Regions from separate parts of the Marinobacter sp. es.048 genome, predicted to be linked through region 1. Evidence: predicted binding sites of a transcription regulator. Region 1 holds the regulator's gene; the other holds the start of a gene.
What was found. Region 1 encodes sigma-54, which starts transcription at its own class of promoters, with help from an activator protein. Its sites were predicted from a motif close to ANTGGCATNNANNTTGCTNT; they were not measured.
Positions count from the first base shown of each region.

Region 1 (16,255 bases):
TAATGACCTGGCCGTTGTGACAACGCTCCTGAGGCCGGCCCGTGTAACGGGGCAACAACAGCCCATCCTGCTTCATCAGCCGGTACACACGCTTGTGGTTCACTCGCTCATCGTTGGCTGCAAGCAACCGATTCAAGCGTGCCGTAATCCTTCGATAGCCATTGGCCGCACGGACTTCACACAGCTCTCTGATAACCGGCAAATGCCGGTCATCGTCCTGTTTTTTGTATCTGGGACATCTACCTTTCTGGCGGCCGTGAAGGCGATCCAGAAGGTTGGAGCGCGATACCTTCAGTACCTCCGCTACCCGCTTCAGAGGGTATCGTCCGGTGGCAGCAACGGCATGCGCGAGATCAACTTTTTTGACTGAGCCACCTCCAGAGCTTCCCGGAGTATTTCAGCTTCCATCGTCTTGCGGCCCAACATCCGCTCCAGGTCCCGAACCTTTTTGTTCAGGGCCTTCACCTCGGATGCACTGACAACCTCATCACCGGATTCAATCGCGGACATGCCACCGTCTTTCATCAGCTTCTTCCAACGGAACAACAGACTTGCTGATATACCATGACGTCGCGCTACAAGCGACACTGACATGCCTGGCCGCTCACACTCAGCAACCATGAATGCCTTCTCCTGTGCGGAATACCGGCGACGACGTTGCACTCCGGTTATGACTTCGATTCTCTCCACCTTGGACACTCCTTTGCACTAGGTCTATGCCTAGGCCTTTGCTTCTACCAAGGTGTCCGGTTTAAATGGGGGCTACTACAAGGGCAGTCTGATCTTCGACGACGACGTGCTACATGTCCGCAGTGTACATGGATGCGGTGGTGTACAGGTCGGAGTGGAGAGGGTCAGCAGATCTCGCTGGTATGGCTCCGGAGTGAGGTCTGTCACTACGGATGCTCTGCGGTGCGTGGACGTGCAGAGCGACTGCTCGTCGGGTCAGAGATGATACGGTCCTGAGGCGGTATATCTCCTCGAAATTGGCCAGCTCCCCGGACAGGTTGCGGGCATCGATACTGACCGCCATCTTGCCCAGTCGACCAGGCTTGGTCTGGCTGGCTGCTTCCCGGGTAAGGGGGAAGAGCAGACCAATGGGAAGATTGTCGATGCAATAGAACCCGAGGTCCTCCAGCACATGAAGTGCGGTACTCTTGCCCGAACCGGACCTGCCACTGACGATAATCAGCTTCATGACCACCTTACCTCCACTGCAATGAATATCATCCGCCCGAGGCGGTCATGCGCTGGTACAGCGTACTGGCGTCCTCGCATTGCCGGAGGCGATCACAGAACGACCGCTCATTGAACTTCTCGGCCAGTTGGCTGAGCAGCTCCAGATGTTCGCTGGTAGCCTCTTTCGGGACGATCAGGGCAAAAATCAGATCGACCGGCTGATTGTCGATTGCATCGAACTCCACGCTTTCTTCAAGCGTCATCAGCACGCCCACCACGTGATCAAGTCCCTCCAGGCGGCAGTGGGGAATGGCGATTCCCTGTCCAATGCCGGTGCTGCCCAGGCGCTCACGGGAAATCAGGTTGTTGAAGAGCTGGGTCTCGCTGAGCGTGTTGTCCTGATGGTTTATTTGCTCGGCAATAAACTCCAGGGCCCGTTTCTTGCTGGACGCAGGTACCCTGCAGAGGGTGAGCTCCGGAGCAAGAATGTTGTCTATGGTCAGGGATGTGTCGCTCATGGATCGACTGCGTTTCCGTTAAAAAAAAGGCTGCGACACGTTGCTCATGTCGCAGCTCGATTAGATGACTTGCATGAAAACAACCAGTTAGCGAGAGCCGTTTCCGTGCATCCGGTCTACATTCTTTTCCTTATGCTTGAGGATCTGGCGGTCCAGCTTGTCGATCAGGGAGTCGATGGCCGCATACATATCCTCGTTTTCTGCCTTTGCGTGAATCTCACCACCAACCACGTGCAACGTGGCTTCCGCAATCTGGCGCACCTTTTCCACTTCCAGGGTTACCTGGCAGTTACTGATGTGGTCAAAGTGACGCTCGAGCTTCTCGAACTTCTCTGAAACATAATCCTTCAGTGCGGGAGTCAGTTCTACGTGATGGCCTGAAATATTGAGTTGCATAGGCGTCTCCTGTTGTCATCATGCCGGCTCCCGGGAGCCGGTCTGGGTGCTGACGCATTGTGCGCCGGCGAATATGGTATTGCGTCCCGCCCCAGGGGTATTCAGACCAATCGCTTGCGCTCGTTAGACGGCGGAATGTGCATGGCCTCCCGATACTTGGCAACGGTGCGTCGCGCAACCTTGATTCCCTGTTCCCCTAGCATGGCTGCAATTTTACTGTCGCTCAACGGCTTTTTCGGCGTTTCGGCGGCAATCAGCTTCTTGATCATCGCGCGAATGGCCGTGGAAGAGCATTCCCCGCCCTCGTCAGTGCTGACATGGCTGGAGAAGAAATACTTCAGTTCGAATATGCCCCGGGGGGTATGCATGTATTTCTGGGTCGTTACCCGTGAAATCGTCGACTCATGCATTTCTACCGCCTGGGCGATGTCTGAAAGGATCAGCGGCTTCATCGCTTCTTCGCCGTGATCCAGGAATCCCTGCTGGTGCTCGACAATGCGGGTCGCCACTTTTAGCAGGGTCTCATTGCGGCTTTGCAGGCTTTTGATAAACCACTTGGCCTCCTGCAACTGATCGCGCAGGTAAGTGTTGTCTGCACTGCTGTCCGCACGCCTTATAAGTGAAGCATAGCTGGCATTCACCCGGATGCGCGGAGCAATTTCCGGATTCAGCTCAACACGCCAGCGACCATTGTGCTTGCGAACGATGACGTCTGGGATGACGTAGTCGGGTTCGGCGCGGTCAATAACGTCGCCCGGACGCGGATTCAGGCCGGTGATCAGCGCCAGGACCTCCCGCAATTGGTCTTCTTTCAGGCGGCTGCGGCGCAGCAACTGGGCGTAGTCCCGGTTGCCCAGCAGGTTGATGTAGTGAGTGATCACCAGTCGTGCCTGGGCCAGCCAGGGCGTTTCCGGTGGTAGCTGGTTAAGCTGGATCAGCAGGCATTCCTGAAGATCCCGGGCGAAAACGCCAGGAGGGTCAAAATGCTGCAGTCGGTGAAGAACCGCTTCCACTTCATCCAGCTCAAGGGGGTCCTCGTCGTTTTCATCCAGCATCCCGGCATGGATCTCTTCCAGGGCACTTGTCAGATAGCCGCGCTCATCCACCGCGTCCATCAGGGCATGTGCAATGGCCTGATCCCGTTCACTCAGTGGGGTCAGATTGAGCTGCCATTCCAAGTGATCCTGAAGCGTTTCAGTGGGCGAGTTACGGGTTTCGAAATCGTGATCGTTTTCGTCGTCATTGCGGGCTGCAGGAGCAGGGGCGGACTGGTATATGTCGTCCCAGGCAGTGTCTACCGGCAGATCGTCCGGAATATTGTCCGGAATTTCGTTTTCAGAGGACCAGTCCGGGCCGTTTTCGGATTCGTCCCAGTCTTTGGACGGTTCCGGCGCAGTTTCAGCGGCAGACTCGGTGGCGTTGGCTTCGCGCTCGTCATTAGCGGTAGCAGCGTCTGTTGTCTGGTCGTCGTCCTCGGAGGTCTCCAGCATGGGGTTGGATTCCAGTGCCTGCTGGATTTCCTGTTGGAGGTCGAGGGTAGAGAGCTGGAGAAGCCGGATCGCCTGTTGCAGCTGGGGTGTCATGGTCAGGCTCTGACCCAGCTTTAACTGTAAGGAGGCTTTCATAACCATGGTTCAGGATCCGTCACTCATCAGCGCTTTGTGTCATAAGTTGTGAAAAAAATCTTTATATGTCGGTTACTTGCCGTGATTTAACTTTACCCTAGCAAGTTCTTTGCCGAGTTTACTTGCTACAGGTCATCAAAACAATGAGCCATTCGGTGTCACAGCCTGAATTCGTCGCCCAGGTAGACTTCCTTGACCTGCTGGTTGGCAAGGATCGCCTCGGCATTGCCGGAGGCGATGATGTGGCCGCCGGACACTATGTAGGCGTTCTCGCAGATGTCCAGGGTCTCGCGCACGTTATGATCGGTAATCAGCACGCCGATACCCTTGTCCCGCAGGTGCCGGATGATGTGTTTGATGTCACTCACGGATATGGGGTCGACACCGGCGAAGGGCTCATCCAGAAGGATGAAGGCCGGCTCCATGGCAAGGGCTCGGGCGATTTCGACCCGTCGGCGTTCGCCGCCGGACAGTGCCATGCCAACACTGTCCCGGATATGGGTGATGTGAAACTCCTCCAGCAACTCCTCGAGCTTTTTCTCCCTATCGGCCTTGCTCAGACCCTGGCGGGTTTCGAGGATGGCCATGATGTTGTCGCGTACCGATAGTTTGCGGAATACCGAGGCTTCCTGGGGCAGGTAACCGATGCCTTGCTGGGCACGGCCGTGCATGGGCAGAGGAGTAATATCCCGGCTGTCGATGGTGACCCGGCCACGATCGGCGGGCACCAGCCCCACGATCATGTAGAAGCAGGTGGTTTTGCCGGCGCCGTTGGGGCCAAGCAGTCCGACGATTTCCCCACTGCGGATCTCCAGGGAGACATCGAGCACCACTTTTTTCTGCTTGTAACTCTTTGCCAGATTACTGGCTCTCAGAACTGCCATCGGATTCCTGTCTGTCAGAACGTCTGTCGGCGCTGCGTGGCTGAATTACCATCTCTACCCGGCCGCTGCCTTCGCCCGTGTCTGCGCCGCCTTCAGCGGTCACAACCCGGCCAGCGGTATCATAATGAATGACGTCGCCGCGGAACAGATTGCCATTCTGCTCGATGACCGCTTCCCGTTCAAAGGTCAGCCGGCTGTCGGTGGCAGACCAGGTAATGTTCAGTGCGCGGGCGTCGGTTTCGCCTTCGCCCTCTCGGGCCGGCTGCCGATATCTCGCCGGAGTGCCGGTGGCCTCGATCCGGCTGAGGCCGCCCTCTGTCCGGTACAGCACCACCCGTTCTGCGTTCAGGCGGGTATTGCCCTGCTCAAGCTCTACATCCCCGGTGTAAGTGGCAATGCCCTGGCCGTCGTCCAGGCGGGCGTTGTCGGCTGTGACCTTGATGGGGGTGTCGGAATCAAGGTCGAAAGCGGCCGCCGGGCCGGCCATCGCGACCGTCAGCAGGGCAGCCAGCAGGCTCCGGTATCGGTTAGTTTCCGGTTTCATAGCGTCCTTCCACCTGGGAGTTCAGTTCCAGAATCCGCTCGTCTATCCACGCCTTCATGCCCGTGGCCCGGGTAACACCGGTAACGTCGCGTATTTCTACGGGTGCGTCTGTATATACCATGCCCCGGTCGTTATCCAGGGTCAGGGTTGATGTTGTCAGGATGGCGTCCCGTTCGCCAATAGTGCGCTGAATCCGGACATTGTCCGTCAGGTACACCAGATTCTGGTTTTGCAGCAGGCTGCCATTCTCGGCTTCAACAATCCAGGGAAGGGCATCCTCGCCGCCATACAGCTCGGCTCGGGGGGATTCCATGGTGGCCAGATTGCCTTCCTCAAACTGTTCAATGCGGGGGCTGGAGAACCGGATCTTCAGGTTGCCCGATTCGTCGAAGGATGTGTACCGGCCATTTACCACGAAGCCGTCCGGTTCCGCATCGCCTCGCAGAGCCGCTGCGTCATCATCAATGACCGGCGGCTCATCGCTTTGCCAGAGCAGAAAGACCGCTGCCACCAGGGTGCCTGCCAGCGCCAGTGTGCGCAGCCAGGGCCGGTCCGAGGCCCAGTTCACGCCTCAGGCTCCAGATAGGGCGCGAGCGCTGCGTCCAGCTTGCCATGGGCAGTCAGCAGCAGATCGCAGGCTTCCCGCACTGCGCCTTCGCCACCGCGGGCCCGGGTGCAGTAATCGGCATGTTGCTGCACCAGCCAATAACCGTTGGGCACGGTGATGCCGAGCCCCGCGAATCTGAGCGCCGGCAGGTCTGGCAGATCATCGCCCATGTAAGCGATGGCCTCGGGGCTGATATCCATAGTGCTGACCAGTTCCTGCAAGGCCACTTTCTTGTCCTCACGCCCCTGCATCAGATGCGGGATGCCCAGATCCCGCATGCGCTTCTCGGTCAACGGCGACTGCCGCCCGGTGATAACGGCCACGGTAATGCCGGCTGCCATGAGTTGCTTGAGTCCCAGACCATCCAGGATATTGAACGCCTTGAGCTCATCGCCTTTGGCACTGAAATAGAGTTTGCCATCGCTCATGATGCCGTCGACATCCAGGGCAATCAGGCGGATCTTGGCGGCTTTTGCCAGCAGGGAGTCCGACCATTGGTGCTTCATGTCAAATAGCTCCTCATAGCCCCCTCAGATTACGCCGGCTCGCAGCAGGTCATGCATGTTGATGGCGCCAATGAGAGCACCCTTTTCGTCGGTTACCGGCAGGGCATTGATCTTCATTTCTTCCATGATATTGAGTGCTTCCGCCGCCAGATGATCGGCCTGAATGGTTTTGCCATTCCGGGTCATCACCTCGTTGATGGGCGTATTATGAATATCCACCGATCGATCCAGAGTCCGACGCAGGTCACCGTCCGTAAATATCCCGGTGAGAGTGCCTTCCTGATCGACGACGGTTGTCATGCCAAGGCCCTTGCGGGAAATTTCCAGGAGAGCGCCGCTGAGGGGGGTGCCCTCGTTGACGACCGGAATCTGATCACCGGTGTGCATGATGTCGGATACCCGGAGTAGCAGCCGGCGGCCCAGGCTGCCGCCCGGATGGGAGAAAGCAAAATCCTCGGCACTGAAGCCGCGGGCCTCGAGCAGGGCAACCGCAAGAGCGTCGCCCATGACCAGGGTGGCCGTTGTAGAAGAAGTGGGTGCCAGGCCCAGCGGGCAGGCTTCAACCATGACGCTCACGTCCAGGTTGGCGACGGCTTCCCGGGCCAGGGTGGACCCGGCATTGCCGGTCATGCTGATCAGCGGCGCGCCCATGCGTTTGATCAGCGGCAGAATCGTAACCACCTCGCTGGTGTTGCCACTGTTGGAAATGGCGATAACCACATCCTGAGGCGTGATCATGCCCATGTCGCCGTGGCTTGCCTCACCCGGATGAACGAAAAACGAGGGTGTGCCGGTGCTGGCCAGGGTTGCTGCGATCTTGTTGCCGATGTGGCCGGATTTTCCCATGCCGGTCACAACCACGCGGCCCTTGCAGCCCATGATAACCTCGCAGGCCCGGGTGAACTGGTCGTCAATCCGGCTCTCCAGGGCGTCAATGGCGTCGCGCTCGATGCGAATGGCGCGGATGGCGGAGGTTCTGAAGTCGCTGGGAGTCTGTTCGGTCATCGGGCTTTGGGCCTGGCTGTCTGGACATTGAAAATGTGGGGCAGAGTATACCATTTTCATCCGGCAACGATGCCCGGTTAACGAAAGTTCAGTCAAACTGATCATTGCTATCAGTACATTTTGCGCTCTTTGGATTGAGCTCGGGCGCTCCATGGCATAATGTAGCGCCTCTTTGAAAGGTAGGGACTATGGATTCACCGGCTTACATATCGCTCAAGGATGTCGTGTTCTCCCGCTCTGGGCGCCGTATCTTCGATGGTGTCAGCCTGGATATTCCCCGCGGGAAAATTACCGCCATCATGGGCCCCAGCGGGACCGGGAAAACCACGCTTCTGCGTCTTATTGGTGGTCAGCTCAAGCCGGATTCCGGCAGCGTTGTGGTGGACGGCCACGAAGTGCCAAAGCTCAAGCGCAAGGCCCTCTACAGCCTTCGGGAAAAGATGGGCATGCTGTTCCAGAGCGGAGCTCTGTTCACCGATCTGAGCGTGTTCGAGAACGTCGCCTTCCCGCTTCGGGTACATACAAAGCTGCCGGAAGACATGATTCGCGACATTGTTCTGATGAAGCTTGAAGCGGTCGGTTTGCGTGGTGCACGCCACCTGATGCCCTCGGAACTGTCAGGAGGCATGACCCGCCGGGTTGCTCTTGCCCGCAGTATTGCGCTAGACCCGGAGCTGATCATGTACGACGAGCCATTCGCCGGCCAGGACCCCATTGCCATGGGCGTGCTCGTCAAACTGATCCGGGATCTGAACAGCTCCATGGGCCTGACCAGTGTTCTTGTTTCCCACGATGTGCCTGAATCCCTCAGCATCTGCCATTACGCCTGCATCATTTCGGACGGAAAAGTGATCGGCGCAGGCACACCCGAAGAGCTTCGGGAGCACCCCTCGCAGCAGGTGCAGCAATTCCTGCAGGGGCAGCCGGACGGCCCGGTACCCTTTCACTATCCGGCCGAAGGCGCTGCCCAGGATTTCGGGCTTCCCGGGGGTGCGTCTTGATCGACAGAATCGCAGCGTTCGGGCGTCTCTGGCTCAACATTATCTCATCATTTGGCCGCTCAGGCCGGTTTCTTGCGGGCGTTCTGGGTGGCGTGCCCAGGCCGGCAACCGGATTCCCCCTCCTGATCAAACAGCTTTACGCCGTTGGCGTTCTTTCCCTGGCCATTATTGTGGTCTCGGGCCTGTTTATCGGCATGGTTCTGGGGCTGCAGGGTTACACGATTCTCAGTGATTACGGTTCTGAAGCTGCCATAGGCCAGATGATTGCCCTCACTCTGGTGCGCGAGCTCGGCCCGGTTGTGACTGCATTGCTGTTCGCGGGTCGTGCGGGTTCCGCGCTGACGGCGGAAATCGGCCTGATGAAAGCCACCGAGCAGCTATCCAGTATGGAAATGATGGGCGTGGACCCGCTGCGACGGGTGATTGCCCCGCGCCTCTGGGCCGGGTTTATCGCCATGCCGGTGCTTGCGGTCATCTTCTCGGTGGTCGGCATCTGGGGCGGCATGTTGGTGGGTGTAGACTGGCTGGGCGTGTTTGAGGGCTCCTTCTGGGGCAACATGCAATCGTCGGTGGATTTTGTCGATGATGTCCTCAACGGGGTCATCAAAAGCGTCGTTTTCGGCTTCGTCTGCGCCTGGATTGCGGTTTATCAGGGCTATGACTGTGTGCCGACATCAGCAGGTATCAGTTCGGCGACCACAAAGACTGTGGTGTATTCATCGCTGGCGGTGCTGGGGCTGGATTTTGTACTGACCGCTGTCATGTTTGGCGATTTCTGATTCATTGATCAACGAGATAATACCGGAGCCGGAAATGGCACAGAGAACCACTGAAATCATTGTTGGCCTGTTCATGATCGCAGGCTGCGCAGCCTTGTTGGTCCTGGCATTGCAGGTAAGCGGCCTGTCGCCGAAATCGGCCGAGAGCACCTACACTATTTACGCCAATTTCAACGATACCGGCGGGCTCACGCCACGCGGTCGGGTCTCGATGGCCGGGGTGACTGTTGGCACCATTGAAACCATCAGTCTGAACAAAGAGACGTTCCAGGCTCGGGTGGAAATGTCGATTCATTCGGACGTCGACAACATCCCTTCGGACAGTTCCGCAGTTATACGTACATCCGGCCTGCTCGGTGAGCAGTACATTGATATATCGATTGGGGCCGAGATGGATTCGCTGAAAGAAGGCGATACCTTCTATTCAACACAGTCGGCCATGAACCTGGAGCGACTGATAAGCAACTTTGCATCGGGCCGTTGATTCGGGCCGGAAAGATTCAACAGGAGATCCTGATGTTTGCACTGAAACACCACATTCTGCTTGGCCTTATGATGGCCCTGGTTCTGGTTGCGCCGGTACAGGCGAGCGAAGCGGAGGAACTCCGCAAGTATGTGGATGAGAATACCCAACGGTTGGTTGAAAAGCTCAACGAAGAGCGCGGCCTTTACGAGCGCGACCCGGAAGCTTTTTATGAGAGCATGGATCAGACCCTGACGGACTTCGTGGACTTCCGCCGTATTGCTGCGCGGGTGATGGGGCGTTACGCCCGCCAGACGACGCCCGAACAGCGGGACGAGTTTGTGGTGAAGTTCAAGCGCAGCCTGTTTGACAGCTACGCCCAGGCTCTGGTGAGTGCGGAAAATTTTGAGATCCAGGTCAAGGAGGCAACCATCAATCCACAGAGTGAGGAACGCGCCTCTGTCCAGATGGAAGTGATCAGTGCATCCGGTACCCGCTACCCGGTAACTTATTCGATGTACAAGAACTCCGACGGCAAATGGTTGATGGAAAATGTCATCGTTGAGGGCGTGAACATCGGTCTGGCCTTTCGGGATCGGTTCAGTCAGGAAATGGAAGAAAGCCGCGGACAGATTCAGGCGGTGATCGACGGCTGGAGCGACGCTGTTGAATCCCTGAATCTGGACCAGGAAGTGGACAAATCATGACCACAGCGGTGCCCAGGGTCCAGCTTTCTGACGGAGCTCTTATGGTTTCAGGTGAGGTGACCACAGATACTGTCATCAGCCTGAGAAACGAGGGTGAGAAGCTGATCCGTTCGGTATCCGCCGATCTGGTGGTCGACCTGGATGGTCTGGTCACCGCTCACAGCGTGGTGCTTTCCATGCTGCTCTGTTGGCAACGCCTGGCACATCAGACAGGTATTTCTTTGTCATTCCGGGGTGTCAGTGGTCGCCTGGCCTCTCTGGCGGCCCTGAGCAACCTCGATGACCAGCTCGCGGGGTTTGGTCCGGAATCGGCCCATCCCGCCCACTGACTTTCCCGGCCCCGGTCCCTTTGTTTGCCGGACGGTAAAGCTGACCCGAGCGCCGGAATTGGTTACAATCTCGCCCCTGATTTCAAAACACCCGAGGATTTTTTATGGATGCCGCCCAAGTCACCGAGTTGGTCAAAGAAGCATTGCCCGACTGCGAAGTTCAGGTACAGGTTGATGGTACCCATTATCTGGTCGTCGTGGTGGGTGATGTCTTCGAAGGCCTGCCGACCATCAAGCGCCAGCAGCTGATTAACAAGGCGCTGTTCCAACAGATCATGGATGGCTCGATTCACGCACTGCATCCGAAAGCCTTTACTCCGGCTGAATGGGCCGAGCGCCAGGGCTGAGCGGCCCGGACAAAACAGGATATTTATTGTGGATAAACTTCTGATCAGGGGTCGCAAGCCTCTGGATGGCGAAATCCGGATTTCCGGTGCCAAGAACGCAGCACTGCCAATCCTGGCAGCAACCCTGCTGGCGGACGAGCCGGTGACCGTAGGCAACCTGCCGCACCTGCACGACGTAACCACCATGATCGAGCTTCTCGGGCGCATGGGTGTTGAAGTGATTATTGATGAGAAAATGAGCGTGGAAATTCACGCCAATACCATCGAGCATTTCCACGCGCCGTACGAGCTGGTGAAAACCATGCGCGCCTCTATCCTGGTGTTGGGTCCGCTGGTGGCTCACTTCGGCGAAGCAGAAGTATCCCTGCCAGGCGGCTGTGCAATCGGCAGTCGTCCGGTGAACCTGCATATCCACGGCCTGGAAATGATGGGTGCGGATATCAAGGTCGAGAATGGCTATATCAAGGCCAAGACCAACGGTCGACTGAAGGGCGCCCACATCTTCCTGGATACCGTCACCGTAACTGGCACCGAGAACCTGATGATGGCCGCTGCCCTGGCAGACGGAAAAACCATCCTGGAAAACGCGGCCCGCGAGCCGGAGGTTGTTGACCTTGCCGAGTGTCTGATCGCCATGGGCGCGGACATCAAAGGCCACGGTACTGCCACCATCGAAATCAACGGTGTTGAGCGCCTGCACGGTTGCCATTACAACGTGCTGCCAGACCGTGTTGAAACCGGTACCTATCTGGTGGCTGCGGCTGCAACCGGCGGTAGGGTCAAGCTGAAGGATACCCGGGAAGACCTGCTGGAAGCCGTTGTCCTCAAGCTCGAAGAGGCCGGCGCCCACATCAACACCGGCCCGGATTGGATTGAGCTGGACATGAAGGGCAATCGCCCGAAAGCGGTGGGTCTTCGCACAGCACCTTACCCGGCCTTCCCGACGGACATGCAGGCTCAGTTCGCCGCCATGAACGCCGTGGCCGAAGGCACCGGAACCATCGTGGAAACCGTGTTCGAGAACCGGTTCATGCACCTGCAGGAGCTGATCCGCATGGGTGCGGATATCACGCTTGAGGGTAACGCCGCCATCATCAAGGGCGTAGACCACCTTACCGGTGCCCCGGTCATGGCCACGGACCTGAGGGCTTCGGCCAGCCTGGTGATTGCAGGGCTCATGGCTGACGGCGATACCATTGTAGACCGCATCTATCACATTGATCGCGGTTACGAATGTATTGAAGAGAAACTGCAGTTGCTGGGTGCCACCATCCGCCGCCTGCCAGCGTGAAAGACATCCATCCAGACAATACGGGAAACCGGAAGAATCCATGACAGATTCCATAACCATCGCCTTGTCGAAGGGGCGAATTCTGGAAGAAACCCTGCCGCTGTTGGCGGAAGCGGGAATTGAACTGGTCGACGACGTCAAGAAGTCGCGCAAACTGGTGTTTCCGACAACGGATCCCAATGTCCGGGTGTTGATCATCCGGGCCACAGACGTGCCGACCTATGTTCAGTATGGCGGGGCGGACCTTGGCGTCACCGGCAAGGATGTTCTGATGGAGCACGGTGGGGAAGGGCTTTACGAGCCACTGGATCTGAATATTTCCCGTTGCCGCCTGATGACCGCCGGCCCGAAAGATCAGACTCCGCCACCCGGTCGTATCAAGGTGGCAACAAAATTCGTGAATCTGGCCCGCCGATACTACTCGGCCCAGGGACGCCAGGCAGACATCATCAAGCTCTACGGCGCGATGGAACTGGCACCTATTCTGGGTCTGGCTGATGAGATCGTCGACATTGTTGATACCGGCAATACACTGAAGGCGAATGGCCTTGAAGCCCGTGAGCTGATTGAGAACATCAGCAGCCGGTTGGTGGTTAATCGCGCGTCCATGAAGATGAAACACGAGCGTATTAACCCCATAATTGAAAAGATGTCCGCTGCCGTGGACAAGCGCCGGCTCTGAGTCAGAGCCGGTCTTCAGTGAAGTAGGGGGCAGAAGAAAGTGTTCTTCTGCCCCCGGTAACCTAGAGCAGGATATGAGTTATGACCGCCAAGATCACCAGATTGAACGCTTCCCAAAGTAACTTTTATGATGCGTTGGCCAAACTGCTGGCCTGGGACGACAGCGTTGATCATCAGGTGAACGAGTCGGTGCGTCATATCCTGCATGAGGTGAAAACCCGTGGTGACCAGGCGGTTCTGGAGTTTACCGAGAAGTTCGATCGCCTGAAGGTTGGCTCTGTCGCCGAGCTGGAAATGGATCAAGGCCGTTTGCAACAGGCTCTGGACGCGATTCCCGAGGACCAGCGTGTTGCCCTTGAAAAAGCGGCTGAGCGGATCCGCGATTACCACGAGCGTCAGAACCAGAAGTCCTGGCAGTATGAGGACGAAGACGGAACCGTGCTTGGCCAGAAAGTAACGCCTCTGGACCGTGCGGGCTTGTACGTGCCCGGCGGCAAAGCCGCTTACCCGTCATCCGTGCTCATGAACGCGATTCCCGCGAAAGTTGCCGGTGTCAGCGAAGTGGTGATGGTCGTCCCGACACCGGATGGTGTGGTGAATGACATGGTTTTGGCCTCCGCGGCGATTGCGGGCGTCGACCGTGTATTTACCGTTGGCGGCGCGCAGGCCGTAGGGGCATTGGCCTATGGCACAGAAACCATTCCGGCTGTCGATAAAATCGTCGGGCCCGGCAATATTTTTGTTGCCACCGCCAAGCGGGAAGTCTTTGGTGTGGTCGGCATCGACATGATCGCCGGCCCCTCGGAAATCCTCGTGATCAGTGATGGCCAAACTGATCCCGACTGGATTGCCATGGACCTTTTCTCCCAGGCAGAACACGACGAACAGGCCCAGTCCATCCTGGTCAGCCCCGATGCCGAATTCCTGGATGCCGTTGAGGCCAGTATCAACAAACTGCTGCCAACCATGGAGCGTGCTGACATCATCCGCACCTCCATGACCGACCGCGCCGCATTGATCCAGGTCGCCGATCTTAAACAAGCCGCCGAAGTGTCCAACCGCATCGCACCGGAACACCTGGAGCTGTCGGTCGAAGACCCGGAGGCCATGCTCGAAGACATCCGCCACGCTGGTGCCATCTTCATGGGCCGCTACACCGCGGAAGCCCTCGGCGACTACTGCGCCGGCCCGAACCACGTGCTGCCCACCAGTGGCACCGCACGGTTCTCCTCACCGCTGGGTGTTTACGACTTCCAGAAACGGTCCTCCATCATCGGCTTCAGCGCTGCCGGTGCTGACCGCATGGGGCGAGTGGCATCGGTTCTTGCTCGTGGCGAGGGCTTAACCGCCCATGCTCGGTCGGCGGAATATCGGATTAAGGACTGATCTATGAGCAAATTCTGGAGTCCTTTGGTAAACGACCTGGTTCCATATGTCCCGGGCGAACAACCAAAAATGGCCAACCTGGTGAAGCTGAACACCAACGAAAACCCCTTCGGCCCCTCACCAAAAGTCATCGAAGCCATCCAGGCCGAACTGAACGACGGCTTGCGTCTCTATCCAGATCCGGAAGGCGAAGGCCTGCGCCAGACCATCGCCGCCTACCACAAGGTAAAGCCGGAACAGATCTTCCTCGGCAACGGCTCCGATGAAGTCCTGGCCCACATCTTCTTTGGCCTGTTCCAGCACGGCGAACCGATCCTGTTTCCGGACATCACCTACAGCTTCTACCCGGTGTACTGCGGTCTCTACAACATCGAGAGCAGAAAAGTACCGCTGACAGAAAGCTTTGAAATCAACCCGGATGACTTCAAGCAACCCAACGGCGGCGTCATCTTCCCGAATCCGAATGCGCCAACCGGTCGGTACCTCGAGTTGCAGCATGTGGAAGAAATCCTGGCTGCCAACCCGGATCGCGTTGTTGTGGTGGATGAAGCCTACATCGATTTTGGTGGCGAGTCGGCGATTACCCTGGTCGACAAGTACCCCAACCTGCTGGTTTCCCAGACGCTCTCCAAAGCGCGGTCACTAGCCGGTTTGCGAGTAGGTTTCGCCGTTGGTCATCCGGACCTTATCGAGGCCCTGAACCGAGTCAAGAACAGCTTCAACAGCTACCCGCTGGACCGCCTGGCCCTGGCCGGTGCGAAGGCGGCCTATGAAGATGAGGCCTGGTTCCGGAAGTGCTGCGATGGCGTGATCTCCGAGCGGGAGCGCGTAACGGCTGCTCTCGAGCGGCTGGGTTTTGAAGTGTTACCCTCAAAGGCAAACTTTATCTTTGCCCGTCATAAAGGCCAGCCGGGTGAGGCTTTGGCAAAGGGCCTGAGGGAACAGGGAATTATCGTCCGGCACTTTAACAAGCCCCGGATTAGCGACTTCCTTCGAATTACGATTGGTACTGTCGATCAGAATGATGCGTTGATTGCTGGACTCGAATCACTCTAGCCTTTGGAGCTAGCGGGCAGCGCAAGGCAGGCACCCCTTCCCGGGAACCGCTACGAGCACCCGCAGGCGGGTCCAGCCAGCAATCGCAGATTGCTGTCGTTCGGCTGTCGCATGAAGCTTAGCTTCATAAACGCTCGGCCTCACCCATCTGCGCTTGACGTCGGCCATCCTTGGCCGCCGACATTCCCGGAAAGGGGTGCCTGCCTCGCTCGTCGAACTTCTCAGAAATAGTCCGGAGCGATTACTGATGGCTGAACGAAACGACATCTTGAAGAAAATCAATGAGTGGCTCCAGCCTGGAGATTTCCAGGACTATTGCCCAAATGGCCTACAGGTTGAAGGCAAATCCGAAATTAATACTGTCATCTCCGGCGTAACTGCCTCAAAAGCGCTCATCGAAGCCGCCATTGAAGCAAACGCCGATATGATCCTGGTCCACCATGGCTACTTTTGGAAAGGTGAGGACCAGCGCATTCAGGGGATGAAACGAGAACGCTTGAAACAGCTTCTCGACAACGATATCAATCTGGTCGCCTATCACCTTCCCCTGGATGACCACCCCGAATACGGCAACAATCGTCAGCTGGCGGACGTTCTCGATATCAGGAATCCACGCCCGCTCGGCGGTCTGGTCTGGGAAGGCGAGCTTGAAGAAGCAATGTCTCCCGAGGATTTCGGTCTTCACATCGCCAGACAGCTACATCGCGAGCCGCTCTGGGTCGGCGACGGTCCGACTGCGATCAAACGGGTAGGGTGGTGTACCGGTGCTGCACAGGGGTTTATTAACACGGCTCTGGATGCCGGCCTCGATGCCTACATAAGCGGTGAAATCTCCGAGCCGACGACACACACGGCAAGGGAGTGCGGCATTCATTACTACGCTGCCGGACATCACGCGACCGAACGCTACGGCGTTCAGGCTCTCGGAAAGGCGCTAGTGAAGGAGTTTGG
Region 1 covers NZ_FYFA01000001.1:1,841,599-1,857,853, forward strand. The annotation lists one part of gene CFT65_RS08510 (IS3 family transposase) at 1-363, opposite strand, end outside; one part of gene CFT65_RS08510 (IS3 family transposase) at 363-690, opposite strand; partial or broken gene CFT65_RS08515 (RNase adapter RapZ) at 968-1,198, opposite strand; gene ptsN (PTS IIA-like nitrogen regulatory protein PtsN) at 1,227-1,697, opposite strand; gene hpf (ribosome hibernation promoting factor) at 1,785-2,093, opposite strand; gene CFT65_RS08530 (RNA polymerase factor sigma-54) at 2,195-3,718, opposite strand; gene lptB (LPS export ABC transporter ATP-binding protein) at 3,877-4,602, opposite strand; gene lptA (lipopolysaccharide transport periplasmic protein LptA) at 4,580-5,146, opposite strand; gene lptC (LPS export ABC transporter periplasmic protein LptC) at 5,130-5,714, opposite strand; gene kdsC (3-deoxy-manno-octulosonate-8-phosphatase KdsC) at 5,711-6,259, opposite strand; gene CFT65_RS08555 (KpsF/GutQ family sugar-phosphate isomerase) at 6,284-7,264, opposite strand; gene CFT65_RS08560 (ABC transporter ATP-binding protein) at 7,453-8,265, shown strand; gene mlaE (lipid asymmetry maintenance ABC transporter permease subunit MlaE) at 8,262-9,044, shown strand; gene mlaD (outer membrane lipid asymmetry maintenance protein MlaD) at 9,079-9,528, shown strand; gene CFT65_RS08575 (MlaC/ttg2D family ABC transporter substrate-binding protein) at 9,561-10,214, shown strand; gene CFT65_RS08580 (STAS domain-containing protein) at 10,211-10,543, shown strand; gene CFT65_RS08585 (BolA family protein) at 10,648-10,890, shown strand; gene murA (UDP-N-acetylglucosamine 1-carboxyvinyltransferase) at 10,919-12,181, shown strand; gene hisG (ATP phosphoribosyltransferase) at 12,222-12,863, shown strand; gene hisD (histidinol dehydrogenase) at 12,944-14,248, shown strand; gene hisC (histidinol-phosphate transaminase) at 14,252-15,304, shown strand; gene CFT65_RS08610 (Nif3-like dinuclear metal center hexameric protein) at 15,552-16,255, shown strand, end outside.

Region 2 (16,255 bases), on a different contig from region 1:
GTTCTCGTATGGTTCCTGCTTCACGCCGTCAACTTCGCGGATAACAACTTCCGGACGGCCAACCGCCAGCTCAAAGTTCTCGCGACGCATATTTTCAATCAGTACAGACAGATGTAACTCGCCACGACCGGATACCTTGAACTTGTCCGCGGAGTCGCCCTCTTCAACGCGCAACGCAACGTTGTGCAGCAGCTCCTTTTCCAGGCGTTCCTTGATGTTCCGGCTGGTAACGTACTTGCCTTCCTTGCCGGCAAAGGGCGAATCGTTGACCTGAAAGGTCATGGAAACGGTCGGCTCATCCACCGTCAGCGCCGGCAGCGCCTCAACGTTCGCCTGATCACAAAGCGTGTCGGAAATGAGCAGCTCGTCCATGCCACTGACACAGACAATATCGCCAGCCTGAGCTTCGTCGACTTCAACACGCTGAAGACCGGAGTGCCCCATAATCTTGAGGATACGACCGTTACGCTTCTTGCCGTTGGCGCCAATGGCTGTGACCGGCGAATTGGTCTTGACCTTGCCGCGCATGATGCGGCCGATGCCGATAACACCGAGAAAGCTGTTGTAGTCCAGCTGGGAGATCTGCATCTGGAACGGGCCGTCCGGATCAACATTCGGAGCGGGTACGTGATCAACAATCGCCTGGAACACGGCATCCATGTTGTCATCCAGGTTTTCGTGATCCATTCCGGCAATGCCATTCAGAGCACTAGCAAACACGATCGGGAAGTCCAACTGATCATCGGTGGCACCGAGGTTGTCGAACAGGTCGAATACCTGATCCACCACCCAATCAGGGCGCGCACCCGGGCGGTCGATCTTGTTTACCACTACAATCGGGCGAAGACCCGCGGCAAACGCTTTCTGGGTAACGAAACGGGTCTGGGGCATGGGGCCATCGATAGAGTCGACTACCAGCAGCACACAATCCACCATGCTCATGACCCGCTCAACCTCACCGCCAAAATCAGCGTGGCCCGGGGTATCGACTATGTTGATGTCGTAGCCATTCCATTTCAGGGCGGTGTTTTTTGCCAGAATGGTAATGCCCCGCTCTTTTTCCTGATCATTGGAATCCATGACCCGCTCGCTATCGAGCTCTTTGCGCTCCAAAGTGCCTGACTGGCGCAAAAGCTGGTCGACAAGCGTGGTTTTACCATGGTCAACGTGGGCGATAATGGCGATATTACGAAGTTTTTCAATCACAAAAATATTCCTGCGGCATGCACTCAATGACCTGAGAAGGTCGTTCGCAGGGGGAATCCCAGCACATGCCGTCTCAAATCCGTAAAATGAACTCATTCACCGGAGCTGGCTGCCCGGCACCCTGCATGGTGCTTTCCGATCTGTGATCAAGAAATAACAGGGTAAAAAATGAAGCGGCGCGCAGTATAGCGAAAAGTCTGTGTCGTTAATATGAAGAAAAACGCCTATTCTATATTCGAAGAGAATGCACCTGATCGGGGCAAGAATCCAATAAACGCACCAACAAGGTGCACCATTTGAGTGCAGCTTTTCACCACAGAGCGAGCATTTTCCTTCTAATGTGCCCCAAACCCTTGCAGTTGCGCCGTTCTGGAGCATGCCCTAAAAATTGGCAAGCGCCTTGCTTTATCGAATTCAGCCGAAATTTACAGGTAAGACGCAACAGCATTTGCTAAGCTGCGCAAACCTGAGAAACAGATCGGAACCCGTTACCACGGGCGATCCGGCGCCACGAACATGAATACAGCCGCCTGTGCGGTTTAACTTACGGAGCATGCACAATGTCCAAGACAGTTGATTTGATCAAAGAACACGAAGTCAAATGGGTTGACCTGCGCTTCACTGACAGCCGCGGTAAAGAGCAGCACGTAACACTGCCTGCCACAGAAGTAGATGAAGACTTTTTCGCAGACGGCAAAATGTTTGACGGCTCTTCCATCGCGGGCTGGAAAGGCATCAACGAATCCGACATGATCCTGATGCCGGACGACGAGACTTCTGTACTCGATCCATTCACCGAAGAAACCACCGTGAACATCACCTGCAACATCGTAGAGCCTTCTACCATGCAGGGTTACGAGCGTGATCCGCGCTCTGTTGCCCGTCGTGCAGAAGAATATCTCAAGTCTACTGGCATCGCCGACGGCGCCCTGTTTGGCCCGGAGCCGGAGTTCTTCGTCTTTGACTCCGTAAAGTGGAACGTAGACATGCAGGGCGCGATGTACCACATCCACTCTGAGGAAGCCGCCTGGGTTTCCGGCGAAGACTTCGATCGCAACAACATTGGCCATCGCCCGGGCGTGAAGGGCGGTTACTTCCCGGTTCCGCCGGTTGACAGCCTGCACGACCTGCGTGGTGCCATGTGTGCCGCCATGGAATCCATGGGCCTGGACATCGAAGTACACCACCACGAAGTCGGCACTGCCGGCCAGTGTGAAATCGGCGTTGGCGCCAACACCCTGGCACGCAAGGCTGACGAAGTTCAGATTCTGAAGTACTGCGTTCACAATGTGGCGCACGCCTACGGCAAGACAGCGACCTTTATGCCGAAGCCCGTAGTCGGTGACAACGGTTCCGGTATGCACGTTCATATGTCCCTGAGCAAAGACGGCAAGAACCTGTTTGCCGGTGACAGCTACGCAGGCCTGAGCGAAGCGGCGCTGTACTATATCGGTGGTGTTATCAAGCACGCCAAGGCCATCAACGCCTTCACCAACAGCTCCACCAACTCCTACAAGCGTCTGGTTCCGGGCTTCGAAGCGCCGGTAATGCTGGCCTACTCGGCCCGTAACCGCTCCGCTTCCATCCGGATTCCGTATGTAAACAGCCCGAAGGCGCGTCGCATCGAAGTGCGCTTCCCGGATGCATCAGCCAACCCGTATCTCGCGTTTGCGGCACTGATGATGGCTGGCCTCGACGGCATCCAGAACAAGATCCACCCTGGCGATGCCATGGACAAGGATCTGTACGACCTGCCCAAGGAAGAGGCACTCAGCATTCCGACCGTCGCTGAAACGCTCTCTGAAGCACTGGACTGCCTGGAAGCGGACCATGAGTTCCTTACCCGTGGCGGCGTCTTTACTGAAGACATGATCGCAGGCTACGTAGAGTTGAAGCGTGGCGAAGTAGAAAAACTGAACATGACCACACATCCGGTCGAGTTCGATCTGTACTACTCCTGCTAAAACCTCTCTCTAGAGGAGAAGCAGACAAGCCCCGCCAATGTGCGGGGCTTTTTTTGTGAGCGATAGCACAGTGCCTGCAGCCCTTAACGATATGTAACCAACATCCGGGCGACAGGCGTTGAAAACACCCCGGGCCCCGCCGATAATCGAGGAAACCCAATAACAGGTGAGCTTATGAATCCAAAGTCTGGATTGTGTGCCGGCCTTCTGTTTTTTCTGGTAACTCCGGTCTGTGCCGAGGTGTACCGCAATGTCGATTCCTACGGCAACGTGACCTACTCTGACGAGCCCAGCGAAGGCTCTGAAGCGGTGGAGGTCAAGCCGGTAACCACAATCACCCTGCCCAAGCCAGAGGTGGTACAGGAAACCGACAAGCTCCGGGAAGAAGTTCAGCGGGAAGGCGCTGCCTACGAAAGCGTTTCTTTCGCCTATCCGGATAACAACCAGGCGTTCCACAGTGGCAGCGGCGATGTTCAGTTCGAAGTACGCAGCACCCCTGGCCTGCAGCCCGGCCACAAATACGAGGTGACCCTGGACGGCCAACCCGTCGGTCAGAGCTCCTCTGGCTCAATCACCGTCAACAACGTGTTCCGTGGAACCCACGAAGCCCGGGCACATATCGTGGATGAAAACGGGGTTCAGGTAAAAACCGGCTCACCGGTTACCTTCACCGTTCACCGCCCTTCCGCTCTCAATTAGCCGGACCCACCAGATAGTTCGCACTATTTTAGTGCGCCTGCACCAGAAAAAAGCCATACTCTGATCAGCAACGGGGCGCGTTTTCCCGACTGATCAGAGGCCTTCTTTGCTTTTGCACCAGCTTACGGCACTTTTCAGCGCCAATACCCACTTCTGCCCGCACTTTGCCCACTTGTTTACCAAACTGGCTCAAAGTGGTTCGTTTTTTGCAAAACTCCGGAGGTCAAACGATGTCGAACCAACGGGATTCACGCATGGCAATGCCTCCGGCCCAGCAAAACGAATACAAGAGCATTCTCGACAGCCTGACTACGGCTGTCCTGGTACTCGAAGATAGCCTGACTATCCGGTATCTCAACCCGGCCGCCGAAAGCCTGTTTGAAACCAGCATTACCCGGAGTCAGGGCCAACCTTTCCGGGACATTCTGGTCGAATCCGAAGACGCCCTGAAAACCCTCTATGCCGCTGTCAGGAACGGTCAATCCTACACTCGCAGGGAGGCCGAGTTTCTGCTGACCAGTGGCTCCCGACTTACGGTTGATTATTCCGTAACACCCATCAGTCTGGAACCGACGGAACTACTGATCGAAATCCAGCCCAGAGACAGGCTGATGCGGATCAGCCGAGAGGAAGACATCATCTCCCAGCAGGAGACCACCCGCATTCTGGTTCGGGGCATGGCTCATGAGATAAAGAATCCGCTTGGGGGCATCCGGGGCGCGGCGCAGCTTCTCGACCGGGAACTCAATAGCGAAGACCAGCGGGAATACACTCGGGTCATCATTGACGAGGCAGACCGCCTCCGAAGCCTTGTTGACCGGATGCTGGGTCCGAACAAGGCGCTGAAGCTGGCCCCGACCAACATCCATGAAATTCTGGAGCGAGTGGGCACCCTGCTTGAGGCGGAAAGCAAAGGACGCCTGAATTTTGAACGGGATTACGACCCCAGTATTCCAGAGTTCAAGGGTGACAAAGAGCAACTGATACAGGCGTTCCTGAATATTGCCCGGAACGCTATGGAGGCGGCCTTCGAAAACCAGGGCGGTCACAGTTCCGAGGAGCCTCCGACCATTACCTTCCGCACCCGCACCCTGCGTCAGTTCACCATTGGCAACCGACGCCACAAGCTGGTGTGCCGGGTCGACGTTATCGACAATGGCCCCGGCATTCCGCCGGAGCTGGTGCAGAACATTTTTTATCCGATGATCAGTGGCCGTGCCAGTGGCACCGGTCTGGGCCTTTCCATTACCCAGAGCATCATCGGCCAACACCGCGGACTGGTTGAATGCGAAAGCGAGCCAGGCCGAACCGACTTCATCATCTTCCTGCCTCTGGAGGACACCCCATGAGCCAACCGGCGAACGTCTGGATCATAGACGACGACCGCAGTATTCGCTGGGTGCTGGAGCGCGCCCTTAACCAGGCCGGTATGCAGCCCCGAGTTTTTGAAAGTGGTGAGAGCATCATGATGCGGCTGGAACACGAACAGCCGGATGCTATCGTGAGCGATATCCGGATGCCGGGCATCGACGGCATCACCCTGCTTTCCCAGATCGTGGACGTTCACCCGGACGTGCCCGTCATCATCATGACCGCGCACTCGGATCTGGAAAGCGCTGTGACCAGTTACCAGACCGGTGCGTTCGAATACCTCCCGAAACCGTTCGATGTGGATGATGCTGTGGCGCTGGTCAAACGCGCTGTGGCCCATAGCCACGAGAAACGGGCCAGTGGTGAGCCCCAAGCCGAAATGGCCCAACGCAACGCCGAAATCATCGGTGAAGCACCGGCCATGCAGGAAGTTTTCCGAGCCATTGGCCGGCTTTCCCACTCCAACATTACCGTTCTGATTAACGGCGAAAGCGGCACAGGCAAGGAACTGGTAGCCCAGGCACTGCACAACCACAGCCCCAGGGCCAACCACCCGTTCATTGCCCTGAACATGGCCGCCATTCCGAAAGACCTGATTGAATCCGAACTGTTTGGCCACGAAAAAGGCGCCTTTACCGGTGCCGGCGCCGCCCGCCAGGGCCGGTTCGAGCAGGCCAACGGCGGCACCCTGTTTCTGGATGAAATCGGCGACATGCCCGCCGATACCCAGACCCGACTGTTGCGGGTTCTGGCTGATGGCGAATTCTACCGCGTGGGTGGCACAACGCCCATCAAGGTAGACGTGCGCATCATCGCCGCCACTCACCAAGATCTGGAAAAGCTGGTACAGGCCGGCACCTTCCGGGAAGATCTTTTCCACCGCCTCAACGTTATTCGGGTGCATCTACCCAAACTGGCCGAGCGCCGGGAAGACATCCCGAGACTGATGCAGCACTTCCTGAAGCGCGCTGCGAAGGAACTGGCGGTTGAACCCAAGATCCTGCGCGAAGAGGCCGAAGAATACCTCACCACCCTGCCCTGGCCCGGCAACGTCCGCCAGCTGGAGAACACCTGCCGATGGCTGACCGTGATGGCCAGCGGTCGCGAGATCCACATTGACGACCTGCCCCCCGAGTTGCTGCACCAGGCAGAGACACCCACCACGGGAACAACCTGGCAGGAAGGCCTGAAAAACTGGGCCGAACAGGAACTCAAGCGGGGCAAGAAAGGCATTCTCGATACGGCTGTACCAGAGTTCGAGAAAATCATGATTGAAACAGCCCTGAAGCACACCGGTGGCAGACGCCGTGATGCGTCAATACTGCTGGGTTGGGGCCGGAACACGCTGACCCGGAAGATCAACGAACTGGGAATGGATCATCCGGAACACGAAGACGATTGACGATTGGCGAACCGCCGGGGTTCGTTGATGTATTGGGGTCAGATTAAACTTTCATCTGCCCCTTTTTTTGTCTCGTCATTCCAGGACTTCCTGCCAATAGATGATCCGGTCATTTCCGCGGTAGACGCCGAAAGTCGCCAACGCCGACGGATTAACCAGGTCGTTCGGCAGAACATCATCCCAAAAGTCCCTTAACCAGTCAGGGGTGTCCATTTCCACAACGATACCTCGGTTCCCCGGCGCCTCTGATTTGCCCTCACCGGGCGCTGAAAGTATCAACCTGTCGCCGGGCAAAACCGAGCCTTCCAGCATTTGCCCATCAACCACCGTTGAAACACTGGTATCCCCATCACTGAGTGCCGAGCCGGAAAAATCCAGATCTGTATCACCCGGCAGATTGAACACCCAGCAGCTCTCATCCGCATTGGTCACAAACCTGTTGCCGTCAAAATACTGGGCAAAGATCGGAACGATCAACGGCAGCGTTTCCGGGCCGAACGCGTTTTCAAGAGCGATCCGCCCATAGCGCAGATCAAAGCCAAAGTTCGGCCGCAAAGACAGGGCGGGCTGAGTAGAGCTGATGCCGTCCAGATCTGTCACGTCATTAAGCGCAATCCGATAATCGGGAACAAACGGAGCGATCCGAGATGTGGGTTCTTTCAGATAACGGAATGCATCCGCTCCACTGAAGGTAAATCGCATCACTCCCGGCGAAAATACCGAGCGAGCCATCGGATCAAGCGTTGCACTCACCGGAAGCAGCGCTCCCTCAGTACCTGAGGCTACCTCGTCTGCAACGGCTGGCAGCCGGTCAATCCCGGTACTGTCCAACCGCAGGAAACTACCCGATGTATAGTTTCGGGTTACGGTTCCACCCACCGCAAGAGCCCGGACCTCTAGAAGAGGTTCCGAGCCAGGTGACCAACCAAGATCCTGGCCGATGTAGGCAAAACTGTTTGCGGCTGAGCAGTACGGTTCCACACCGCCGACATCGACGATCTGGATGTCAAAGTCTGCCGGGGCAAACCGACCTACGTTGGCAACTGCATTTCCGGAAACATTCTCACTGGCCAGATAGGCTCCACTGACAAGAGATGGCTCCAGGCTGATAATGCCAACTTCTGGCCAGTTGAATTCGCCGCAGGCCGACCCCCCCTGAGCGGCTTCGCCATTGCAGTCCTCTCCAAAAATTCCAAACGCTCCGCCAAGGGGTGGCAAGAATCCACCAACAGGAGCCACCAGTGAAGGTGTTAGCGCGACACTTTCCGGCGCGGACTCTCTGCCAAAATTCGGCGTAATCTCATCGTCAACATTCCGCGCCGAAACCGTTACCGAAAATGCCTCACCCGCGCTGCGGAACACGTTGCCATCTGCCACACCAGTAGCCGCCGGATTCCCCGGAATATCGAGGCTGAAATAGGCCGGCCTGGCAACAAAGTTCCCGGAACCGGTCATTATGAGCCCCTCGCTCTCACCAATGCCATCGTGACGGGCATTCAGCGAAATCCGACCGGCATCGGGATATCGGAGCTCAAAGTCCGCAACACCGCCACTATCGAATTCAAGACTTCGTATATTTCCCTGCGCGGATGTCGAAATTGCGGTGCCATCGACTGAAACAGACAAGGTTCCGCTTGAAGGGTTGCTGTATTGAGACCACAGTGAAACCTCTTTGGTCTCATCGGAGAAACCGGGCACACAGCGCTCTGTTTCCTCATCCTTTCGAACGGCCGCAATGCTGGCACTGACCAGCGATCCGGAAACATGATCCGGCACATCAACCACGAAGCCGGAATCAAGGAACGTGAGCTCACAGGTCTCCAAACCACCGCTGAAACAACGCGTGGGGTTCTGGGCAGCTGGGGAGGCGCTTGCTGCCAGGGTGACCGTGTCTGGTTGAGTGACGTTCAACTGAACATCAGTCTGGCCGGTGACCGTCACCGGGTTCGGCACCCAGCTATTGGCAGGCGAACTAAACGTTACCTCCACGGGATCACCGAACAGCGTTGAACAATCCTCGTTAGCACAGGCCTCGACAGTTACTTCCGCCGGAGAGCAAGTTAGCCCCTGCCCGGGATGGGTCAGGCGAATATGATTGGGGCCGAAGCCGGAACAGGGAAACGCCCGATTCATTTCAGTCATAATTTCCGCTTCGGTTAGAGCAACCCCGAAAATACGGAACTCATCAATGCCCCCTTGCCAGCGCTGTCCCTTGGCGCCGAACCCGACCTCAAGCCGTTCCATACCGGCGAGGGCTCCTGTTCCCCCGGTCCCTTGCGTACCGGATGTACCTGTTTGCGCTCCATTGACGAAAACCTTTATCTCACCATCGGTGGTCCAGGTCATCGCTATGTGCTGCCACTGGTTCTGGACCATCTGACCTGAAACCGTCTCGACCTGCAGACATTCCTGGTTCAGGTTACATTCGTCTGTGAACACACTGGCCTTGATGACGTTACTGCCGTTGCCAAAAAAACCCTGGGTGTCATAGCGAAGTCCAAGGCGGTTATCTCTGCCTCCGCTGGGGTCATCCGTAAAGAAAATTCCCCGGTCGTTCCCTGACAAGGAGGCTGTGTTATATACCCACGCCATGACGGTGATGGCTTCAAGACCATTTAGATAATCGCCAGCATCAGAATCAATGATTCGATCGTTCGAGCCGTCAAAGTCGCCGTAGCGGCAGGTACCAGGATTGCCAAGAATTGCGGGGCTTTCTATAGACGTTGCCAAACCGCCAATCGATGTGCCGTGGCGATTGTTCCCGCTGGTATCAAGAATCTCACCGGCTGTGCCGTTCAGGAAAGTCTGCTCCATCCGATACTCCAGCAGAGGCCCGGGCGAGCAGCGCACAACATCCTGCCAACGCGCCCCCACGGCCACCTGACCAATTTCAAAGGCATCGCTTCCAGACAAATTCTCCGAGCGAAAGCCGACAGTAGAAACATCACGGACCCGATTGTTAGGAGAAAGGTTTCGCTCGGCTGAAGGATTGGATGGCGGATTAGCGTCACATTCCGGATTGACCCAGAGCTTCGCATTACTGAAAAAGTCATCGGTGCCCTTTGAATACTGAGCGACAAGGAGGTAGGTCTCCCCGGGCACAATATCGGTCGAGTAATCAGCATTCTGATCCAGGCGCACAAAAAAATCGTCGGTACCGGAGCCACCCTCGTTCACTTTCAGTCCGAACTGTGGCGATGCCCCGAACGACGGTCGTTCTATCCAGAATCCAACAAAATCATTGTTGGTCGGATTCCCGGTGAAACGAACCAGCATACTCAAAAACAGAGTGTCACCGCTGAAGGTTTCATTCAGAGGCCGAGAGGCAATTTCGTCGTTGTTACCGACGATTTCAAGAGTGGTGGCTGAACGGATTCTCCGCCCTTCCGAATCCACGAACTCAAGAGGATTGGCACTGGTATCGATGATGGACTGACCGGCGAAACCCTGCCAGGGGCCGCCCCAGTTGGAGCCACCGTTATTGCCGGCAACCGAAGCGCCTGGCTGGTAGGACTCGAAATTGTCGAAGACGGCGAGGGCTCCGGCGAGTGGAATCTCACATAACCCCAAAAGACGTTCTTCGTCCAGCCATTGGGTCGGTGCATCTATCGGGTTATTGCCAATACTGATGGCTCCGCCAGCAGCCAGGGAACCGGAGAAGAGATTATTATTGGCTACGCTGATTGATCCAGCCGCATAGATGAAGCCGTTTACCGCTATTCTCTTATCAGCAGCGTTTGAATTTGTTGGTGCCGAAAAGGATCCGCTAACAATTATAAGAAGCTGACTGGACTCGCCCGCCTGATTGATCTTGACGCCCTCGCCAAAAGTCAGGCTACCGTCGACAAAGATCGTCACCTCTGCACCGGGGGCCAGCTCAAGGGAATAGTTTGTGAGCGTAGTTCCCTCAAACACGTACTCACCCGAATCCAATCGTTCTCCGTTTGCAGGCCATGCTTCTGCACCCAAAGTCCGTCCAGAGAGGTCCAGACCATCAGCGCCAAGATTCGGGTTAATATTATCCGTGAGCCCCTGGGGAAAGATCTCACTACACTGAGCCGCAAAAGCGAGTGACGGTAAGCAAAAGAGTGTCAGTGCAAGGAGCACGATAATTCGTAAAGGCGTCATCACTGCAATCGCACCTCCACAGTTCTGGTTGCAGCATCCTTTCCGTTCCCGCAGGACCCATTGCTGGCCAGGGTAAATACTCCACTCGCACTGTCGAATGCACAATCAAAGGTTGCCGAGCAATCAGCCAGGCCTGAACCGTTGAATGTTGTCACAGAAGATGGGCAGAAGGACGTGTTTCCATCATCGATTGCCTCGAAGATCGAGGGTATCCGCACCTGCGCACCACTCTCGGCTGCGAAGAACGCCCTCTGTGACTGGATCTGCAAACTCACCGCCTCACCACTGCTCTGCTGCAACTGAGCCATGCCGAAGACCAGCAATGCCAATACGGTGATGACGAAAAGCGCGACCGGCAGACCAGCGCCCTTTTGGTTTCTGAGACAGTCGTTAGGGGACATTTCGAACCTGCACCTCCTGACTGACAAGCGTGGATTCGCCACTTTTCGGGTCCACCAGCTCAAAGGTGAAACTGACCACCGCGGCCCGCTGTAAAGACGGCGGCGTAACCCTGAACTCTACCGAGCCCGGCTCGACGTTGGCACCAAGCACGGCACCGGTTCCTGATGCCATCAGGGTTGCTCGATCTGGCTGACCGCTGCCATGGGAATAACCACCGAATCGGTAAAGGCGATCAGTGTTCTGGCAGATGCTGACGCGATCACCAACCAGGAAGATGCGCTTCTCTGGCGAACGCTCTCTGAATCTGTGGCTCGCTGCGCCCGAGAAACTGAGGGCAGTAGCACCTGCTGAAACCGGTTCGATAGGTGGTGAGACGGGCCCGGGATTCATATTATCGTAAAGCGCAGACTGGCCCGAGCCATAACCGTACACAATCGCGCTCAAGCCGCCATCAATGGCCCTTCCAAAGGGTGAAATCGTTACCTCATCGAAATCCGTACCAGTCGTCAGTTGTTCGTAGCGGGTTGCTGCAACGATCGGCAACCATTCAAGGCAAGGACCATTGGAACGGACGGACAATGGGAAGGCCTCACGTACCTCCCTGGTAATCTGCTCGCTGATCACCACACTTTGCAGTGCCCTCTGCTGACGACTAGCGACATCCAGCGCGCCCTGGGTTGAAAGCGCTACGAACTGTACGGAGATGGTTGCGACAATGGCCAGAAGCACAATCACCATGACCAGCTCAATCAGTGTGAAACCGGCTGAGCGACTCATCAGAAGTTACCCCGATAAGCGCTGAACACATAGTCCTGGCGGGATGGATCTGTGATGATGATATCTATTCTTTTGGCCTCCGAACCGCCCAGGCCCACATCACCGCCAGCGCAGCTCACCGTAATGGCGACCTCGAATCCACTATAGGCAGTCAGTTGCTGCGCCTCACCGTTCTCAGGAGGGCTATCCTGCAGATTATCGTAATCATCCACATCATCGAAGGTTGCCCGGGATTCTGCGCCTTCCGGGCCCGCTGAGCCGCAGTCTGCTCCTGCCGAGCTAACGGCCCCGCCGCCATTAGGAGAGGCCTCCGCAAAACGCTGGGCCAGGATCTCGTCCATATAAAGCTGGGCCAGGGCCACAGCCCGGGTCTGGTTAAGCGGATCGGCACCTCGGCCGGCAATCAGGGAAAACGCGCCGACAACGCCAGCAATGGCAACACTGATAATGACAATCGTCATCACCAGCTCAACAAGCGTTGCTCCATGCTGGCCACAGAAACCCCGCCGCCTCAACAGCTACCTCCATAAACCGCGCCGAGAGAACTGAGACATACGGTGAACGTACTGTCGCCAGAAAAGGTAAAAAGGACATCGCCTGAGGTATCAGGACGTCCCAGATCACTAAAACTTATAGGAAAGGATGCACCAGAAACCGAAAGCGTGGTGCCATTTCGGCTCATTCGGAACTCGCGCTCTAAAGGAGTACCCGGGCCCACGGTGAACACAAAATCATCGACGCCCTGGGTTACCGAGAGTGAATTTGCCTCATTTCCCGCCAGCGCTGCCTGTTGAGCAAGCAGCGTGGCGGAGGCAAGTTGCTGGGTTGCCAGCAGCGGGGAGAAGGCAGAGCGGCTGGCGAACAGGCCAATGCCCAGAGCGGAGAGGACTCCGATCAGGATGATGACTATGACCAACTCGATCAGGGTGAATCCAGATGATACTGGAATGTGCTTCACGGTCATGCATACCAGCCGTATGAGGGGCGAGTTTTCTCCGATGCTAACTCCAGTTCAGTTCAGGGAACTAACCCGCCACATAAGAGGAGCAACGGTAATTAACAACTACCATCAACCTGCCCACCAACCGGGGTAATGGTCGGCGCATCGTTTGCTGCGGCTGGTGTGTAACTGAACGAGCAGGTGCCCAAAGTTACAGTTACTGCCGCATCGTCGACAATCGGATCAGGTGTAACCTCAAATTCATCACTGAGCTGAGCAGCAGAAACAATGCCACTGGCGTTTGGATAGCCATTGATCATGGTGATTGTTTCGCCCTCAAGAGTGATATCTCCATTAACCACATCGCTGGCGAGCGCCTGAGAGTGAGCAATCGCGTTGGCCGACCGAACTGAGCCAAGAGCACCCTGAATACTGGAAAGGCGAGCCTCGCCGCCCAAATCCGCAAACCGCGGCAAAGCAAACGCCGCCAGAATGCCCAGAATTACAATCACCATAACCAGTTCGATCAGGGTGAAACCTTTTTCTTTTCTTGCCGCAATGGCTGTCATCGCTCTCATAGTATTACTCCGTTTTTTCGCCAGTTGGCTTTGAGGTCTATCAGTTAATGGTTGTGGTGATTTCACCAGTGTCGGTGTCGTAGATAATCGTGCTGCCCTGCTCATCAAGCAAATATTCGTATTCACAGTCATTGCCAGACAGCCCAACAAGGTATTCGGTGTCATTTGCCGCCGCGAGTGCGGCTTCCGGAGCATTGGACTGGAGCAGCCCCTCCCAAATCTGAAGACAGCGATTAGCGTTCGGAGCGCCAGTGTTGCCATTGGTTGAAGTTGCCCAACCCTCAGCGTTGACGGCGACATTATCGTTTCCAAAACCGTCAACTGCTGCAACAGCACCTGTCGTGCCATTTGTGACCCATTGAGCTTTAACCAACGCCACGCCCGCGCTCAAGGCTCCTGATGTTGCCCTGATACTGGACTGGTGCGCTTGTTCTGACAGCTGTGCAAACCGCGGCAACGCAAACGCTGCCAGAATACCTAAAATGGCAATCACCACCACCAGCTCAATAAGAGTAAAACCTTTCTGTTTTTGCCTGCTGTCGTACTGCATCATTCGTCGACCTCTTTCAGATTGTGTCTGTGCGTCTGGTCAGCGTTGCGCATCCTGCGTTTGCGCTGATTCTTCTGTCAACGACACCGGGGCCAGTTTTAACCCCGTCAGCCGTTCTTCCTGCTCCCGCGTGCCATTTCCGTTGCGATCTGCAAATTCCGTGGTCACTGCCCAGGCCAGAGGCTGTTCTTCATTGGCTTGCCGACTGTCTATGGTTATCGGCTGCCCTGGTTTATAAATAAACCAGCCTTTTGGCCTGTTTTCTGTTTCTTTTTGTTCGCTAACCCGGAAGCACCAGGTGGCAGGCGCCAGGTCTTCGTCCTGGCATCGCCCTGCGTAATTGCCCCACTGGTGTTCCACCAGCTCAAACGGGTTGATGCCCCGGTGCTCAGCAAGACGCCCGCCGCGGCTCAGCATCACTTCTGCACCCTTGATGACCAGCGCCGATCTGAGCTGGCTGATCACCATATTGGCGGCCCGTTCCTCGGCGTTTCGTGCTTCCCGTTCCAGCACACCGAGCAGAAACCACCACAGAACGCCCAGCACGATGACCACAACTGCCAGACGAAACTTGCGGGAAAGCGCGTACCCGCTGGCGTCCGCCTGTTTTGCCGCTGGCACTCAGCCCCGCCCCATGGCGGCGGCCCCCAGGTCCCAGATCGGGAGAAACACACCCAGTGCCAGAATCAGAACCAGAATGCCCATGGCTACAATCAATATCGGTTCAATCGACTCCGCCAGCCGCTTGAGGCCGTAGTCGACATCCTCATCGTAAAAATCCGCCACGTTGTTCAGCATGTCGTCCACAGAACCGGTTTCCTCACCCACGGCAATCATCTGAAGAATCAGCGGCGTGAACATTTCGCTGTGCCTTGCTGTTCTGAGCAGGCTCTCGCCTCGCTCGATGCCGGCCCGCATATCCTTGATGTGGTTCGAAATCCAGGCGTTATCGGTTGTGTCCGCCACCACGGTTAACGCGGTTGTCACGGGCATACCTGCGGATAGCATGGTGGCAAAGTTCCTCGAAAACCGGCTGAGCGTGATCAGTTCCAGCAGCGGTCCGATAATCGGCAGCTTGAGTTTGTAACGATCCCAGGTCAGCCGCCCCTGTTCCGTTTGTTTCCACTGCCGCAGCAACAGTCCGCCAGCAGCAACCGCAAACAGCATCACGTACCAATAGGCCAGGAGAAAATTGGAGGTTCCAACCAATACCTGGGTCAGGAACGGCAAGTCCGCCCCCAGCTTGTTGAATACCGACGCGAATTTCGGGATAACCAGAAAGTTCACGATCATTAGAGCCGATAACAGGGCAATGATGACAAACATCGGATAACGCATAGCCTGCTTCAGGCGTCGTTTTGTATCCCGCTCCAGCTCAAGAATCTCTGACAGGCGCCGGAAAGCGTCGTCCAGCATCCCGGTGTTCTCGCCTACGTGGATCATGGCGATGAACAGCTCCGAGAAGACCTTGGGATGCGCCTGCATGGCCGTCGCCATGGTTGTGCCGCCTTCAAGACGTGTGGTCACATCCTCAAGCACTTCCGCCAACACCGGCGAGCGCGTGGTCTCTGCCAGGCCACGCATGGTTCGGATCAGGGGGATGCCAGCCTTGTTCAGCGCATGCATCTGGCGGCAGAACACAATCAGCTCATCGAGGGTGACCTTCTTCCGGAAGATCGGCAGACGATTCAATCGATCAATGACCGATTCCGTTTCCTGCACCTCCCGGATGGCGAGCGGAGTTATACCCCGGCGCATCAGTTCGGTGGCAGCAGCATCGGCATTCGGAGCGCCCAGCAAACCCTGCTGGACACCGCCACGATCATCCTTGCCCCGGTAGCTGAACTGCATCAGGCGCCTCCCCCGATCGGTTCATCCGGCAGGGGAATGTCATCCTCGGGCGAGAACTCGCCCTCGGATGTGGCGGCCACCCGCGCCACCTCTTCCAGTGTCGTCGTGCCCTGCAGAGCAAAGTCCATGGCGCACTGCCCCAGCGGCCGATACAGGGGGCTCAAACGGGCCGCTTTGGTGAACTCCGAGACATCCTGGCGTCGAAGAGCATCCAGCATCGCCTCGTTCATTTCCAGCATCTCGTAAACGCCGATCCGGCCCTTATAGCCGGTGTTGCTGCACTGGTAGCAACCACGGCCATGAACGAATCCGGCTTCCATATCCAGGGGATCCAGATCAAAGCTGCGCAGCCAGACCAGCTCCTGTTCCGTGGGCGTGTAGGCCTCG
Region 2 covers NZ_FYFA01000002.1:1,422,671-1,438,925, forward strand. The annotation lists gene typA (translational GTPase TypA) at 1-1,206, opposite strand, end outside; gene glnA (glutamate--ammonia ligase) at 1,767-3,170, shown strand; gene CFT65_RS17585 (DUF4124 domain-containing protein) at 3,345-3,869, shown strand; gene glnL (nitrogen regulation protein NR(II)) at 4,124-5,218, shown strand; gene ntrC (nitrogen regulation protein NR(I)) at 5,215-6,642, shown strand; gene CFT65_RS17600 (LamG domain-containing protein) at 6,718-10,575, opposite strand; gene CFT65_RS17605 (hypothetical protein) at 10,770-11,171, opposite strand; gene CFT65_RS17610 (PulJ/GspJ family protein) at 11,161-11,949, opposite strand; gene CFT65_RS17615 (type IV pilus modification PilV family protein) at 11,949-12,464, opposite strand; gene CFT65_RS17620 (prepilin-type N-terminal cleavage/methylation domain-containing protein) at 12,461-12,913, opposite strand; gene CFT65_RS17625 (type II secretion system protein) at 13,006-13,458, opposite strand; gene CFT65_RS17630 (type II secretion system protein) at 13,508-14,020, opposite strand; gene CFT65_RS17635 (hypothetical protein) at 14,057-14,638, opposite strand; gene CFT65_RS17640 (type II secretion system F family protein) at 14,639-15,868, opposite strand; gene CFT65_RS17645 (GspE/PulE family protein) at 15,868-16,255, opposite strand, start outside.
Region 2: glnA (glutamate--ammonia ligase) is a predicted target of sigma-54. The motif match lies at 1,594-1,613, and genes of this name have one in related genera.